DNA from 3 places in the Photobacterium sp. GB-210 genome. Region 1 is predicted to be linked to each of the others. Evidence: predicted binding sites of a transcription regulator. Region 1 holds the regulator's gene; each other region holds the start of a gene.

Region 1 (5,625 bases):
CTACTCGCTGGTGTCGCGATAACCGCAATTTCAGGCGCAGGGCTTGGGTTACTCAATTATGTTGCCGACGATCAAGCCTTACGTGATTTATCATTGTGGTCAATGGGTTCACTGGCTGGTGCAACATGGACAGGCATTATTCTCGCCTATTGCACATTCGGGTTACTCTTTACCTATTTTTATCGTCATACCAGTAATTTAAACGCGTTGTTATTAGGCGAAGCTGAAGCTCGACATATGGGGGTTAACACCCAAAAACTAAAACGTAATTTAATTATTACATGTGCTGCGGGAGTGGGTATGACTGTTGCCGTTTGTGGCCCGATTGGCTTTATTGGCTTGGTTATTCCTCATGTGGGGAGAATGCTAACTGGTCCAAATCATAGAACCTTATTGCCAATTTCGGCTTTACTTGGCGGATTAATCCTCTTGGTTGCCGATATGATTGCTCGAAGCGCATTCTCGCCTCAAGAACTGCCGGTTGGGATCATCACCGCCATGTTAGGCGCGCCTTTCTTTATCTATTTATTAGTTAATCAAAAGAGTCAGATGTCATGACGTTAAATCATTCAGCAAAGGTCGATTTTACAGCAAGTAGCGACAAAGTCTGTGTTATTCAGGCTCGCGACTTATCATTACAATTCGGTGATAAAGTCCTGCTAAATCATCTTGATATTGATATTCACGCAGGAGAAGTCACCGCATTACTTGGGCCAAACGGTGCAGGTAAAAGTACCCTGTTAAAAGTATTATGTGGTGAGATTACGCCAAAATCAGGCACGGTTTCTTTCTTTGATCAACCGCTTAATAATTGGGCTCGGGAAGAATTGGCATGTCACTTAGGTGTCCTTCCACAACATAGCGCATTATCGTTTGCCTTTACCGCGAAAGAAGTTGTCGAGCTAGGCGCAATTCCATTGCAGCTCACTTCGCCTGAACTGAAAGATGCAACAGCATCAAGCATGCAATATGTTGATATTAACAATTTAGCTAAACGTCTCTACCCCACCTTATCGGGGGGTGAAAAACAGCGTGTACACCTTGCCCGGGTTTTAACACAACTCAGTAAAGCCGGTGATAAATGTATCTTGATGTTAGATGAACCCACCTCAGCACTCGATCTCGCCCACCAGCACCACACCTTACAAATTGCCCAAAATATGGCTATACAAGGCGCCGCTGTAATTGTGGTATTGCACGATTTAAACCTTGCAGCCCAATACACTGATCGGATGATTTTCCTTAACGAAGGAGAAATAAAAGCCGACGGAACGCCAACACAAGTTCTTACTCCTGAAGTAATAGATACCTTATATGGTTGGCCTGTCAGTGTTCATACTCATCCAAGTGGTGATTTTCCTTATCTTTTATCAGCCAATCATTCTGTTTTTTAACGTTTTATCTATTAATGACTAGATATACACAATAAATTGAAGCTATTAGCATGACAAACATCGAGTTTTTACGGTTAATGATCAATTAATTCAATCAAGTTGAATAGAAAGATTGCACAACGCAAAACACACAGTAAAATGTGATCGCAAGCGATTACATGTGTAATTAGTGTAAAAATAGTTTCTATCTTCTAATGCCGCATTTTACTGCGGCTTTAGTTGTTTATGATCCATGATAATTGCAACACCCTATAATTCGGTATCAAATTGAATAATTAAGTAGCTAATAACTAAAGGATCTTCATCTCTGCGAGTGAACTCGTAAGCCATAGACTACGTAATTAATCAATTTGGTATCAAAAACCTTTGTCAGATCCTAATCTGACCATGATAAGAAGAATAAATATGGCAACCATTAAAGACGTTGCACGTATGGCAGGTGTATCAACTACTACAGTGTCGCACGTGATTAATAAAACACGCTTTGTTGCAGAAGCAACGCAACAAAAAGTTTTGGCTGCAGTAGATGAACTTAACTACGCCCCAAGTGCAGTAGCGCGAAGCTTAAAATGTAATACAACACGTACTATCGGCATGTTAGTCACTAAATCGACTAACCCATTTTTTGCCGAAGTTGTGCATGGTGTTGAAGAATATTGTTATGGTGCAGGCTACACACTGATCTTATGTAACACCGAAGGTAACTTAGAAAAACAACGTGATTACTTACGTATGCTTTCTGAAAAGCGTGTTGATGGCCTATTGGTTATGTGCAGCGATCTGGATCAAATGCTGCTCGATTTACTTGAGCGTAAAAATGATCTTCCTATGGTTATCATGGACTGGGGCCCAGAAAGCCCACATACTGATAATATTCTAGATAACGCTGAAAACGGCGGTTATATTGCGACTAAGCACCTTATTGAAAATGGTCATAAGAAAATTGGCTGTTTATCTGGGCAAGTTGATAAGTCTACTTGTCAAGAGCGCCTAAAGGGCTTCCGTAAAGCGATGAAAGAAGCAGATCTCACTGTTAATGCTAATTGGCTACTTGACGGTGACTTTGAGTGTGAGTCAGCCGTTGAAGCTGCTGATAAGTTTATCGCAATGGAAGATCGCCCTACTGCTATCTTCTGCTTTAACGACATTATGGCCATGGCTCTGATCAGTACCTTTGAACAGGCAGGTCTGCGTGTTCCTGATGATATCTCAATCATTGGCTACGATAACATTGACCTTGCGCCCTACTTTGCGCCACCGCTAACAACTATCCACCAGCCTAAACGTCGTTTAGGTAAAAAGGCCATCGAAATCTTGCTAGAGCGTGTGAAAGACAAGAATCATGAGCGTCAAACCTTTGAAATGACGCCTAAACTTGTTGAGAGAAAATCGGTTAAAGATCTCAACTAATAAAATTTATCTTTCTATGTTAAGGAAAAGCCGATAAGTTAACCTTGTTGGCTTTTTTTTTACTTATAAAAAACAATCATGAGTATTTATAATTATAAAGCTTATTAAAATAAGCTAAGAACAAATACCTGAACCAATATCACATTTTTGAGAGCTTAGATTTAATATTAAAAGTATTATTTAATATAACTTTATATAGTCACGAACTGGCAAATTAATTGAAAGATTAAGACGCAAAACCACCGGCCTAAAAATTATGTTAATAATTCAAGGTAGCGGGGTTACCGAAGGATTATTATTGAACCGACAATATTATGACACAAACTTAACAATATATTGACAGTATCAATGTGTAGATTAATTAATCTATTTCCTCGCTCTTAATGTTTAGGTGACACTCATATTTTTTCACCGAGTAGAAGCATGGATAAACCAATATTAAAAGATTCATTAAAATTATTTGACCATTTTGGTTCAATAAAATCACGGTCGATGTTTGGCGGTTTTGGCATTTTTTCTGGTGATACAATGTTTGCATTAGTTGTGAACGATAAACTTCACTTACGTGCAAATGCTGAAACTGAAAAGGAATTCAAACAAGCTGGCTTGGAACCCTATGTTTATAAAAAACGTGGCTTCCCTGTTGTAACCAAGCACTATGCAATACCCGATCAATGGTGGGATGAACCCACAAAGATTGTAGCTCAAGGTAGGTATTCACTGGATGCAGCAGAAAAAGACAAGCAAGAAAAGGAGAGTTGCGTACCTGACCGAATTAAAGATTTACCTAATCTACGATTATCAAATGAAAGAATGCTGAAAAAAGCAGGCATAAACACTATTGAACAACTTCTAGCAGTGGGCTCTCTTGGCGCATATAAAGCACTTCAAGAATCACAAACAAGTCCATTGAGTATTGAATTGCTTTGGGCATTGGAAGGCGCAATTAGCGGTCAACATTGGTCAGTTATTCCTGAGCAACGTCGAAATGAACTATTATCTGCCTTATCTTAAAAATATAAGTTGTCTTAAATATAAAATACTTAGGAATAAAAGAGCCCCCATTCTTTTATTTCTAAGTATACCTTTCAAAAATAATTTCCGTATTATCCTTATCTTCCTTTATAAAATTCAATATTTATTTGGTTTAATTGCATATTAACAAACTTTTGCCATTAAATTAATTCCCTCCATTTTGCACTCCTTGATTTATATAAATGATAATTATCTTTATTTATATTCCATGCCTAATTATTTGCTAATACGACCAATAACCCATCTTCTCACTAATAAATAACGTGGCGCTTTAAACTGTCTTATCTCCTGCTGATTTTTTCACCAACCAATTGAAGAAAAAGAAATATTTATCATTAAATGAAATACAATGTCTGATCTTAAGGTCTACATGTTTACAACTGCTACTGAGTAAGATCGTATAAAACCCTACTTTTAGGGTGTTTTTTAAGGAATCACATGCGCATTTCGATCAAAAAAATTGACTCTTTATGGGTAAAGCCTTTGCTATGGCTTCAAGCTCGCCACTATGGTCAAGTATTAAACCCTGCAAAGCTATGGGGACGTAAACCTGTCTTATTTTGGTTAGTCGCAGGTTTTTTTGGTTTTCTCGACCGTAAGAAGTCACCGATTCAAGATGTCATGCGATCTTTGGTCTGTGTGCGTGTTTCACAATTAAACGATTGTGCCTTTTGTGTTGATGCCAATGGTATGAAGCTCGCCGAACGTTGTGATTCAGAAGATAAAATTAAAGCACTCGCCAACTGGCAACACTCTACGCTGTTTACAGATCAAGAACGCGCTGTGTTGGCCTACACTGAAGCGATGACAATAACAGGCAAACGAGTGACAGATGAAATGCTTGTCGCGCTACAAGAATGGTATAGCAGTGATGATATTATTGAACTCACTGCTTTAGTTAGCTTTCAGAACTTGTCGGCGAAATTTAACACTGCGCTCGATGTGCCAGCACAAGGCTTTTGTTCTCTTCCTATTACGCCTAACGATATTGCTCAAGATAACGTGCAAGCATCAGATAAAAACATAACGAAAAAGGATCAGGCAAATGAATAAGAAAAAAACGCTATTGCTGCTGGTCATTGTCAGCCTTATTGCGTTATGGCTACATTTTGATCTAGGCCAATACCTTACCCTTGAGTTCATCAAGCAAGAGCAATTAGCCCTACAAGCAAAGATTGAAAGTCAACTTTTCACTGCTTACTTGTTTTTCTTTGTACTCTATATTGCCGTGACAGCCCTTTCCTTACCCGGCGCTGCAATTTTAACGTTGCTTGGAGCGGCATTATTTGGTTTTTGGCCTAGCCTTATTATTATTTCTTTTGCCAGCACAATAGGTGCAACATTGGCTTTTCTATCAAGCCGCTATATTTTGCAAGACTGGGTACAACAGCGGTTTGGACAACGCCTCGCGACCATTAATCAAGGGATTGAAAACGAAGGCGCATTTTATCTATTAACGCTGCGTTTAATCCCTGTAGTGCCGTTTTTTCTGATCAACTTACTAATGGGTTTAACCCCGATTAAAACTCGTACCTTCTTCTTTGTCAGTCAGCTTGGCATGCTGGCTGGAACTGCTATTTATGTGAATGCCGGTACTCAACTGAGTAACATTAATAGTTTGAGCGAAATCATCTCATTTCCTGTATTGATATCTCTTGTATTACTCGGGATCTTCCCACTGCTCGCAAAAACAATTATTAATTACATCAAAAGCCAAAAGGTTTATAGCGGTTGGCAAAAACCTACTGTGTTTGATCAAAACCTAGTGGTAATTGGTGCTGGTGCT
Region 2 (5,625 bases), on a different contig from region 1:
TTAACTATTTGTTAGGTCCTGCGGTAGTGGCCTTAGCCTTACCTTTATATCAGCAACTGCCTTTAATTAAGCGTAAGTGGAAAACAATTTTAAGTGCCTGTTTTGTTGGTAGTATCTTGTCGATGACATTTGGTACCTCCATTGCGTTTTTAATGGGTGCTGATGCTCAACTTGCAGCCAGTATTTTACCAAAATCTATTACCACACCACTTGCGATGGCCGCTTCTCAACAAATTGGCGGGATTCCTGCGATTACAGCAGCAATGGTGATTATTGTTGGTCTATTTGGTGCGGTGTTAGGTTATCCAGTGATGAAACTGGTCCGTATTTACCATCCGTTAGCAAAAGGGTTAACGATTGGTACGGTATCTCATGCTTTAGGTACAGCAAAAGCTGTCGAAGAAAATTATCAAGAAGGGGCATTTAGCTCATTAGCGTTAGTGATCTGTGGGATCATGACAACGTTACTCGCTCCCATCATGTTCCCTATTTTAGAACACCTGTTTTTCCACTAAGTTATTCCTATCTAATGTTATGAGCTTAAACACTAATTCTTATTAGTTTTAAGTTCATAATGTTTTGATAACTATTTATTACAGGAAAAATTACATTTACATGTGTGAGTTCGCTCTCGATAATGTATACCAACCTACACTATCATTATTAATGTGATTCAAATCACACTTGATTAATGGCAATTAACTTAGAATGTTTCTCCATCAACAATACGGAGTAACACACCAATGCACGCAAAAGTTATGGATGCATTAGGTCAATTACCTAAAGAGCTTGCATCAGCTTTACGACCAATTATTGAAGATAAAGATTTTGATTCAACAATTAGTCCTGAACAATTTGAACAGTTAGTTTCCCAAACTAATTTATCTGATACTGATCTTCGTCTTGCTCTCCTTCCTGTTGCTGCTGCTTACGCTGTTGTTCCTATTTCTAATTTCTATGTTGGTGCTATTGTTCGTGGTACATCTGGTCGCCTATATTTCGGTGCAAATATGGAATTTGTAGGCGCAAGTATGGCGTGTACGATCCATGCTGAGCAATCTGCAATTAGCCATGCTTGGATCAAAGGTGAAACAGGCATTAAAGACGTAACGATTAACTACAGCCCTTGCGGTCACTGTCGTCAGTTCATGAATGAATTGAATACGGCGCAAGATTTAGTTATTCAACTTCCTGAACGTCAGCCAATGACACTGCAACAATACCTGCCTGAATCTTTCGGCCCTGCTGATCTTGGTATTAAAGATGCGCTATTAAGCGACATTAATAATGGTATTACGATTGCTGAGCAATCAGAGCTTGCTGTTGCTGCTTGTGATGCTGCAAACCGCTCTCATGCCCCGTACTCTAAGAACTTCAGTGGTGTTGCATTAAAGGCTAAAGATGGTCGTGTTTTTGTGGGTATGTATGCTGAAAATGCAGCATTTAACCCAAGCCTTCCACCGCTGCAAGTTGCGCTAATCAACATGAATATGTCAGGTTACAAACTATCTGAATTAGTTGAAGCGGCATTAGTAGAAAGTGCAGAAAGCCTAATCAGTCAATTAGCGCGTACTCAAGCACTACTAGAAGCACTAAATCCTGATATTCAAATGACTTATGTTGCTTACTAATCGTTAGTGCTAGCAACATCTGTTGATGTAAGACCGCCATAATAGGCGGTTTTTTATTGCCTATTGCATTCAACACAATCAGTTATATTGGCTATCTAAAAACAAAAGCGTATTATCTCGCTATGCTTTTTTGACGAAACCAATTTTTAATGTCTGATTCACATACCCCAGTTCATAACCCAGTCCAAGGTGCCGGATGGATGCTTTCTGCAGGCCTTGCCTTTGCGATTGTAAATAGCCTTGCACAATTTCTCAGTATTAAGCTCCATGTCTCTTCAACTACTTTTGCGTTAATCCAATACTTTGTTGCACTGGTGGCTATGCTGCCATGGCTGAGAACCATGGGTATTCGCCGTTCACTAAAGACAGAGCAATTCTTCCAGCACTGTTTCCGTGTCTTTCTTGCGGTGATTGGTATCCAACTCTGGCTATGGGCACTTGCCTATCCTGTTCCTATTTGGCAAGGCATTGCACTGCTTATGACTTCACCGTTATTTGCAACTATTGGCTCAGGTGTATTACTAAAAGAGAAAGTTGGCGCTGCACGTTGGTGCGCAACGCTTGCTGGCTTTATTGGTGCAATGATCATTTTAGAGCCGTGGTCTGATTCATTTAGTATTGCGACATTATTACCTGTCGGCGCTGCGGTTTTCTGGGCGGGTTATTCTCTGATGGTGAAAAAGCAATCTACTACAGAATCACCAACCACTGTTGTGATGTATTTACTTATTCTGATCACGCCATTTAACTTGTTACTGGCTCTACCTGATTTTACTATGCCAACAGGCGGCACAACATGGGCATTAATCATCGCTGCTGGTCTGTTAACCGCACTGGCACAATGGGCGATTGCTAAAGCCTATGCCGTCGCTGATGCGTCATTTGTTCAACCATTCGACCACGCAAAATTACCACTAAACGTGTTAGGTGGTTGGCTTGTATTTGGTTGGGTACCACCGGGTCGATTATGGTTAGGTGCGGCGATTATTATTGCTTCTGTGGCCTTTATCACCCAGTGGGAAAAGCGAAAATAGCTAGTAATAACCGTACCCCATAAAAGATTCACTAACCGCCTTCTTGGCGGTTTTTTATTATAAGCTCTAAAGCTTTTCTAATATTTACTATTAAAGTCTATTTAAATCCCGACGCAAACGTTTGCTTAAATGAAAAAACAAGGTATTATCACGCCCAACCAACACTATCCAACATAAATAGTAAGGAATAATAATGTTAGGTACAGCTAATGGTTTAAATGCAACACGTGTTTTACTTTTAGGCTCTGGCGAGCTTGGCAAAGAAGTCGCGATTGAATGCCAACGTTTAGGTATTGAAGTGATTGCCGCAGATCGCTACCCCAACGCGCCAGCAATGCAAGTTGCACATCGTAGTCATGTAATTGATATGCTCGATGGCGAGGCGTTAAAACACATTATTGAACTAGAAAAGCCCGACTACGTTGTTCCTGAAATTGAAGCCATTGCCACTGACACGCTTGTAGAATTAGAGCAGCAAGGTGTTAACGTTGTGCCTACCGCTAATGCGACGAAACTGACAATGAACCGAGAAGGTATTCGTTGCCTAGCCGCTGAAACCTTATCGATTCCTACATCACCTTATGAATTTGCCGATCAATTTGATGATTTCTCAGCAGCGGTACATCGCGTTGGTATGCCATGTGTCGTAAAGCCAATTATGAGTTCATCTGGTAAAGGTCAAAGTGTGATTAAAACCGAGGCGGATATTGAATCTGCTTGGCAATACGCACAAGAAGGCGGTCGTGCTGGTGCGGGTCGTGTGATCATTGAAGGCTTTGTTGATTTTGATTACGAAATCACCTTATTAACTGTTCGTGCGGTGGATGGTGTGCATTTCTGTGCACCTATTGGTCATCGTCAAGAAGATGGGGATTACCGTGAGTCATGGCAGCCACAGCAAATGTCTGAAGCAGCATTAAAAGCGGCACAGGATGTGGCAGAAAAAGTAGTGAACGCACTTGGCGGTTTTGGTTTATTTGGTGTTGAGCTATTTATTAAAGGCGATACCGTGTTATTCAGTGAAGTCTCTCCTCGCCCACATGATACGGGTATGGTGACGCTTATTTCACAAGAGTTATCAGAATTTGCGCTTCACGTTCGCGCTTTCCTTGGTTTACCCATTCAACACATCACCCAATATGGCCCATCAGCTTCTGCAGTGATCCTTGCTGAAGGTGTATCATCAAACATCCGTTTCGATAACCTGTTACCTGCACTCTCTCGCCCACAAACACAGATCCGATTATTTGGTAAACCTGAAATTAATGGTCGTCGTCGTTTAGGTGTCGCGCTTACACGTCGAGAAGATATTGTTAGCGCAGTAAATGATGCCGTCAATGCCGCTGGTGATGTTGAAGTCATTTTCGATTAACCACGCTTAACCCAGCATATTACAATTTCTCTATCAGCAAAAAGGCATGGTTTCCACTAATAAGAAACCATGCCTTTATTTTTATCTGTACTTTATAACAACAAGTTATACTTCAATTAACCATACTTCTTCGGCAAATCGCGATAAACCACGTTGGCGACGAGGATGACTTTCATCGGCATCATCACGTTCAAGATGCGTCACTTTACAACCCGCAAATAATGCTTCAACGTCTGCTTTTGGCACTGAGAAAGGAGGCCCTGCCAATTCATCTTGTGGGTAGTCTAACGTCACCAACAAAATACGACCGCCAGTTTTAACCAACGATAACAGTTTGTCGACGTACATTTGTCGCATATCTTCTGGCATTGCAATTAATGCAGCGCGATCATAAACCACATCGACAGGATCGATATTTAGCGTGAAGTAATCACCTTGGTAAATCGAAATCTCATCAAATTGGTAAAGATGTTGATGACCAACACCTGTCACTAAAGGTGTATACAGGTTTTCTGCAAAAAAGGCTTTAACTGCAATATCACTCAGCTCAACCCCAATCACGTGGTCATGTTTTTGTGCTAACCACACAAGATCTTCCGACTTACCGCACATAGGGACAAACACGCGATCATCACGTTGTGCATTTAACGCCGACCAATGCTTGATCAGTAACGGATTAACCTCTGATAAGTGAAAACCAATTCGATTTTCTGCCCAGCGTGAGTGCCAAAATTCTGCATCCATTTTATGACTCGACTTTTTCTAATTAAAATAATAATGCTGAAATAATAACATAGGTCAGTGGCTTTCAAAGAGTGCTAACAGTCGCTTTTTATAACTTCGCAGTGACTGTCAATTTTGCTATCTTTGCGCTTAAAACGGGATAACGCTGCTGACTTCAGAGTGAGCTAAATCGCGTAATAATGTTAAACCTTGTTGTAACCGCTGCTCAGAATTAATAGCCATTAGAGACAAACGGATATGCTTCGGATCGTCGCCATTTGCATTAAAATAACGCCCACTACTGACAATTAACCCTTGGTTTTTTGCTTCCATCACAAAGCGTTCCTGCTGCCAATGTTGAGGCAACGGCCACCAGATTTGAAAACCAGTTTCATTACCATCATGGCTTAAAATATCACGGGCTAGTTGTTGCCTTTTACAGGCGGTTTCACGCTGGTTTTCTGCCAATTCAAAGGCTTCACCACTCTCAATTAACTGCGTTGCAGCAATATAATTTAGCGGTGACGATAGCCAAATGTTAGCGCGAATAGTGGCCTGTAAAACCGCAATATGTGATTCGGGTACTTTTAAAAAGCCACAGCGTAAAGCAGGACTAAGGGCTTTTGATAAACCTGAAATATGAAAGCTATGCAGTGGAATGCGATTACTGATCGCGGCGATAGGATCTGGATTTAAAAAGCCGTAGATATCATCTTCAATTAACCAAATATTATTGCGTTCAATCACTGTTGCAATGGCATCTCGTCTTATTGGCGGCATGGTGATACCTGTTGGGTTTTGATGAGATGGCACGACAATGACTAATTTAGGCTGATGTTGAGTGATCACCTGTTGCAGATCATCA
Region 3 (5,625 bases), on a different contig from region 1:
CTAGCTAATCATCATATTTAGCCAAGAAAACCCGTTCTCGCTAATAAATCCATTGTGACTTGCGGTTTTTTATCTGCAGCTTTATCACCCAACATTAAACGCTCTAAATAGCGGGCAATCACATCTACTTCAAGATTTATCATTCGGCCTGGTTTGAATGCGTCCATTGTTGTTTCTAATGCTGTATGCGGAACAATGGTTAACTTAAATTCATCACCATTAATTTCATTCACCGTTAAGCTAATCCCATCAACCGCAACCGAGCCTTTTTCTGAGATATATTTCGCTAAATGCGCGGGTACTTTTACCCAAAACTCAATAGCGCGTCCCGTATGGTGACGTTCAATAATCTCAGCAACAGCATCAACATGACCAGATACCATATGACCGCCAAAACGCGTCGTCGGTAACATCGCTTTTTCTAAGTTGACGACCTGACCAGCCTGATAATGAGCAAAGGCAGTACGTTTTAAGGTTTCTAATGACAGATCAGCAACATAGCCTTTACCTGTCAATTTAACCACAGTTAAGCACACCCCATTTGTCGCAATACTGTCACCCAATTTAACATCGGACAGATCAAGATTGCCTGAGTCGACAGTGACAGAAATATCAGCGCCTTTAGGTGTTAAAGCGGTAATGGTTCCAATTGCTTCAATGATACCGGTGAACATGGAGAGTCCTTGCTTCTTTATTCTATTGATTAACAGCGTTTAACGGTGGCTGTAATTTTTACATCACAATCAACCATACGTAGATCTGTAATATTCAGATCGATAACTTGATCCATCGCGGTTAATGGCGATAAATTCATTAAACTACGACTATCAGCCCCCATTAATTTTGGGGCCAGATATAAAATCAAACAATCAACTAATTGTGCTTCAAGTAATCCACCCGCAAGCCCAGCGCCAGCTTCAACCCAAATATGGTTTATGCCATTTTCTGCTAACTTGCGCATGAGTAATGTGAGATCGAGTTGTTGGCTATTTTCTCGGGTAGGAATTATCCACTGAGACACGGAGTCAGGCCAATCTTCATTCCCCATTTCTGCGCGTGCCAAAATCGTTTCTCCCGGAAGGTGAAATAACTGATATGCCGGGGTTAATCGGTTTTGGCTGTCAATAATAACGCGAATAGGTTGACGAACATCTGCTTGTGGATATTCATCTTGAATCTGTGTACCCAACTCACTCCAACGCACATTCAGTGATGGATCATCAGCGATAACAGTGGCACTGGTTGATAATATTGCACCAGCTTGCGCACGATGACGTTGAACATCAGCACGAGCATAAGGCCCAGTGATCCATTTACTTTCACCGTTCGCTAACGCTGTTTTACCGTCAAGACTTGATGCCAGTTTTAATTCAACATACGGCATCTTGGTTGTCATTTGTTTAATGAACGCTTTATTAATGGCTTGAGCCTCTTCTTTAAGAAGCCCTACTTGCACATCTACCCCCGCTTTTTGCAACATTTCAACGCCACATCCAGCCACTAACGGGTTAGGATCAACCATGGCACAAATAACTCTACTTACGCCTGATTTAATTAATGCTTCAGCGCAAGGTGGTGTGCGTCCGTAATGAGAGCAGGGCTCTAAAGTGACATAGGCTGTTGCACCTTTCGCGCGCGCACCTGCTTGTTTTAATGCAAACACCTCCGCATGGGATTCTCCCGCGCGAAAATGAAAACCTTCACCAAGGATTTCATCGCCATTAGCAATAACACAACCCACCTTCGGGTTTGGCGCTGTTGTAAAACAACCACGTTTAGCTAACTGAATAGCGCGTAGCATTAATCGTGTATCAAGGTTAGTAAACATTACACTCAGCTTAACGTTCTAGTTTGGCTATTTCTTCACCAAACTCACGAATATCTTCAAAACTACGGTAAACCGATGCAAAGCGAATATAGGCGACTTTATCGAGCTCTTTTAATGCTTCCATCACTAAGTTGCCGATCATCTCTGAAGGCACTTCTCGCTCTCCAGTTGCGCGTAAACGAGTTTTAATATTATTAATCGCACGCTCGATGTCATCCGTACTCACAGGGCGTTTTTCTAATGCGCGTTGAATACCACCTCGAAGTTTTTCTTCATTAAACGGATCACGATTGCCATTGGTTTTCACCACACGAGGCATTACCAATTCGGCCGTTTCAAAGGTCGTATAACGTTCATTACAAGCTAAACATTGGCGGCGTCGGCGCACTTGGTGGCCATCCGCAACCAATCGTGAATCGATTACTTTGGTGTCATTCGCACCGCAAAAAGGACAATGCATTTAGCCTCCTACATTTAATCGCTTCAGTGTAACTCATTTAAAACCGTTAATGAGAATATTCACCCTGTTTTTCTACTCATTTTGATTAAAAAGCCACGAATAGTCGGTTTATTGTTCACTCCGAAAAAGCGCAAAATATAAAAAAGGCTTACCTAGTGGTAAGCCTTTATCATCATAACTCGACAGTTATGTTACTTAATGCATCTAAGTAGATTAAGCGTAAACAGGTAGACGCTTACAAATATCTAAAACTTTTGCTTTTGTTTCTGCAATAACTTCTTCGTTATCAACATTGTCTAAAACATCACACATCCAACCTGCAAGTTGACGCGCATCATCAGCAGTAAAGCCACGACGAGTAATAGACGGTGTGCCAACACGGATCCCTGATGTTACAAATGGGCTACGTGGGTCATTTGGTACACTGTTTTTGTTAACTGTGATGTTAGCGGCACCTAGTGCTGCATCGGCTTCTTTACCAGTGATACCTTTATCGATCAAATCAACAAGGAATAAGTGGTTTTCAGTGCTACCAGAAACAATCTTGTAACCGCGCTCTAGGAATTCACCTACCATTACTTTTGCGTTTTCAACAACACGTGCTTGGTAGTCTTTAAATTCTGGCTCCATTGCTTCTTTAAATGCGACTGCTTTTGCCGCAATAACATGCATTAGAGGGCCACCTTGACCACCAGGGAATACTGCAGAGTTCAGCTTCTTATAAAGATCTTCACCTTCATTAGATAGGATAAGACCACCACGAGGACCTGCTAGTGTTTTGTGCGTTGTTGTTGTAACAACATGTGCATGTGGAACTGGGTTAGGATAAACACCCGCTGCAATCAGACCCGCTACGTGCGCCATATCCACAAAGAAGTACGCGCCAACTTTGTCTGCGATCTCACGCATGCGTTTCCAATCAACAATTTGAGAGTAAGCTGAAAAACCACCGATGATCATCTTTGGTTTATGCTCAAGCGCTAACGCTTCAACTTCAGCGTAATCAATTTGACCGCTTTCATCGATACCGTATGGGATCACGTTGTAAAGCTTACCAGAGAAGTTTACAGGTGAACCGTGAGTTAAGTGACCGCCGTGAGCAAGACTCATACCTAGTACGGTATCGCCAGCATTCAGAAGTGCCATGTAAACAGCATTGTTCGCTTGTGAGCCTGAGTGAGGCTGAACGTTCGCGTATTCTGCACCAAATAGCTGACAAGCACGGTCGATAGCCAGTTGCTCGGCTTTATCAACAAACTCACAACCACCGTAATAGCGCTTGCCTGGATAACCTTCAGCATATTTGTTTGTTAGCTGAGAGCCTTGCGCTTCCATTACACGTGGGCTTGTATAGTTTTCAGAAGCAATCAACTCGATGTGTTCTTCCTGACGAGCTGTTTCTTCCTGAATGGCTGCAAATAGTTCCGCATCATAATCAGCAATATTCATATCGCGCTTTAGCATCTGTATCTCCTAACTCAGCTAAGTTAAATACCATTTTGAGCAAAAACTGAAAAATCGCAATGCTAGGCGCCACGTAGACGCAAACGTTTTCGTCTTGCTTGTTAATTATCGTCTATCTTACATAAATTGATCTAAATCAGGTAGTCCTAATTGTTCTTTTTCTTAATGATTAACTCGGTTTATTTTCAATAGAGCATGAATAATTTTCATCTTGATATACGATTCATGGCTCGATTTTAAATCAAATATAGATGGCAAGTATTTTAACAATAAAATTATTTACAACAGTGTAAAAAATAAATTACAACGCTAAAAAGTGCTTTTCACACGTAAACTTTTATAAATTCTTATTCCCTCTTACTATGGCTTTATTATTTACAAGGAGTTGTTCCATTGAGTCGTATTAAACATCCTGTTCATGAAAATATGATCGCTATTTTAACGGGGACATTTATTGTTGCTCAGGGCATATTTTTTCTACAGCAAAGCCAGTTATTAACGGGAGGCACGACAGGACTCGCGTTACTACTCACCCATTTTGTCGATATCTCTTTTGGTAAGCTGTATTTTTTAATGAACTGTCCGTTTTATTTAATGGCATGGTTTAGAATGGGCAAATCTTTTGCTATTAGCAGCGTCTTATCTGGTGCATTGGTCTCTATTATGGTGGATAACCTTCACCATGTATTAGCTATCAGTTGGCTTAATCCAATTTACTGCGCAGTGATTGGTGGCTTATTGATGGGGCTTGGTATGCTGATATTATTCCGTCATCACACCAGTCTTGGTGGATTTAATGTTCTGGTTTTATTCCTTCAAGATAAATTTGGTATTTCAGCAGGAAAAATCCAAATGTCGATAGATATCTGTATCTTGGTTGCATCCTTTTTCTTTGTTACCCCAACCACTTTATTGCTTTCAATTCTTGGTGCAATTACCCTAAATATTGTCCTTGCAATGAACTACAAACCAGGCCGATATAACCCTGTGGTCCCTGATGTGAATTAGCAATAAAAAAGGAGCATTACAGTCAATGTAATGCCCCTTTTTTGTATTCTTATACAACTTAAATCGCGTCTTCGTCTTCTTCTCCGGTACGAATACGCACTACACGTTCAATATCAAACATGAAGATTTTACCATCACCAATCTTACCTGTTTGTGCCGTTTCAACAATCGTATCAATGCATTGCTCTGCTACTTCATCAGTGACAACAATTTCAATTTTCACTTTAGGTAAAAAATCGACCATGTATTCTGCGCCACGGTATAATTCGGTATGGCCTTTCTGACGTCCAAACCCTTTCACTTCAGACACAGTCATGCCAGTAATACCTACTTCCGCTAATGCCTCACGAACGTCATCAAGCTTAAATGGCTTAATTATCGCTTCAATTTTTTTCATTCTCATCATCCTTTACTGAGCAGAAGTAATATTTTTACTTACAAGCAATTGATTTAATTGCTCTCATTATCGCAGATCCTACAGACAAATTTAAATTTATTTAAACTTCATGCAGTAAGTTTCGATCCATCCTACGCAATAATAAAAAAACTGAATACACTAAAACTACACTATTTAGCCCTAAGATCACCTGATTGCGATAAATACTAGGGACAAGTTCGGGGAGTATCGGAATAATACTGATATTAAGAAACATCGTTGCAGCAGGTATGTAGAAATACAGAGGAAGAAATCCCCATTTTTGACCTTTTAGTAAACCAATAATTGCCAACACGCCAGAAAATAAGACCAGTAAAACGATAATATTTGGCACTATAACTATTTGAGAGGTAGTAAAAAATTGGTCAAATCGGTCGAATTGACGAAAAATGCTCAGCGCAACCAGCACTGCCAGTATTTGGGATGCAA

The links. Region 1 encodes PurR, which represses purine synthesis genes. Its sites were predicted from a motif close to TNANGNAAACGTTTNCNTNA; they were not measured.
Region 2: the regulator PurR is predicted to act here: its motif matches at 2,775-2,794, upstream of purT (formate-dependent phosphoribosylglycinamide formyltransferase).
Region 3: the regulator PurR is predicted to act here: its motif matches at 3,828-3,847, upstream of glyA (serine hydroxymethyltransferase).

What each region holds. Positions count from the first base shown of each region.
Region 1 covers NZ_PYNU01000002.1:686,404-692,028, reverse strand. The annotation lists gene C9J38_RS06705 (iron ABC transporter permease) at 1-558, shown strand, start outside; gene C9J38_RS06700 (heme ABC transporter ATP-binding protein) at 555-1,394, shown strand; gene purR (HTH-type transcriptional repressor PurR) at 1,800-2,804, shown strand; cyclic di-GMP riboswitch class I at 3,003-3,093, shown strand; gene C9J38_RS06690 (TfoX/Sxy family DNA transformation protein) at 3,228-3,818, shown strand; gene C9J38_RS06685 (carboxymuconolactone decarboxylase family protein) at 4,278-4,892, shown strand; gene C9J38_RS06680 (FAD-dependent oxidoreductase) at 4,885-5,625, shown strand, end outside.
Region 2 covers NZ_PYNU01000021.1:61,097-66,721, reverse strand. The annotation lists gene C9J38_RS17885 (CidB/LrgB family autolysis modulator) at 1-515, shown strand, start outside; gene cdd (cytidine deaminase) at 744-1,631, shown strand; gene C9J38_RS17875 (DMT family transporter) at 1,781-2,665, shown strand; gene purT (formate-dependent phosphoribosylglycinamide formyltransferase) at 2,859-4,037, shown strand; gene C9J38_RS17865 (thiopurine S-methyltransferase) at 4,143-4,781, opposite strand; gene C9J38_RS17860 (PLP-dependent aminotransferase family protein) at 4,911-5,625, opposite strand, start outside.
Region 3 covers NZ_PYNU01000001.1:98,932-104,556, reverse strand. The annotation lists gene C9J38_RS00540 (riboflavin synthase) at 18-674, opposite strand; gene ribD (bifunctional diaminohydroxyphosphoribosylaminopyrimidine deaminase/5-amino-6-(5-phosphoribosylamino)uracil reductase RibD) at 704-1,828, opposite strand; gene nrdR (transcriptional regulator NrdR) at 1,839-2,288, opposite strand; gene glyA (serine hydroxymethyltransferase) at 2,502-3,752, opposite strand; gene C9J38_RS00520 (YitT family protein) at 4,146-4,760, shown strand; gene glnB (nitrogen regulatory protein P-II) at 4,819-5,157, opposite strand; gene C9J38_RS00510 (hypothetical protein) at 5,258-5,625, opposite strand, start outside.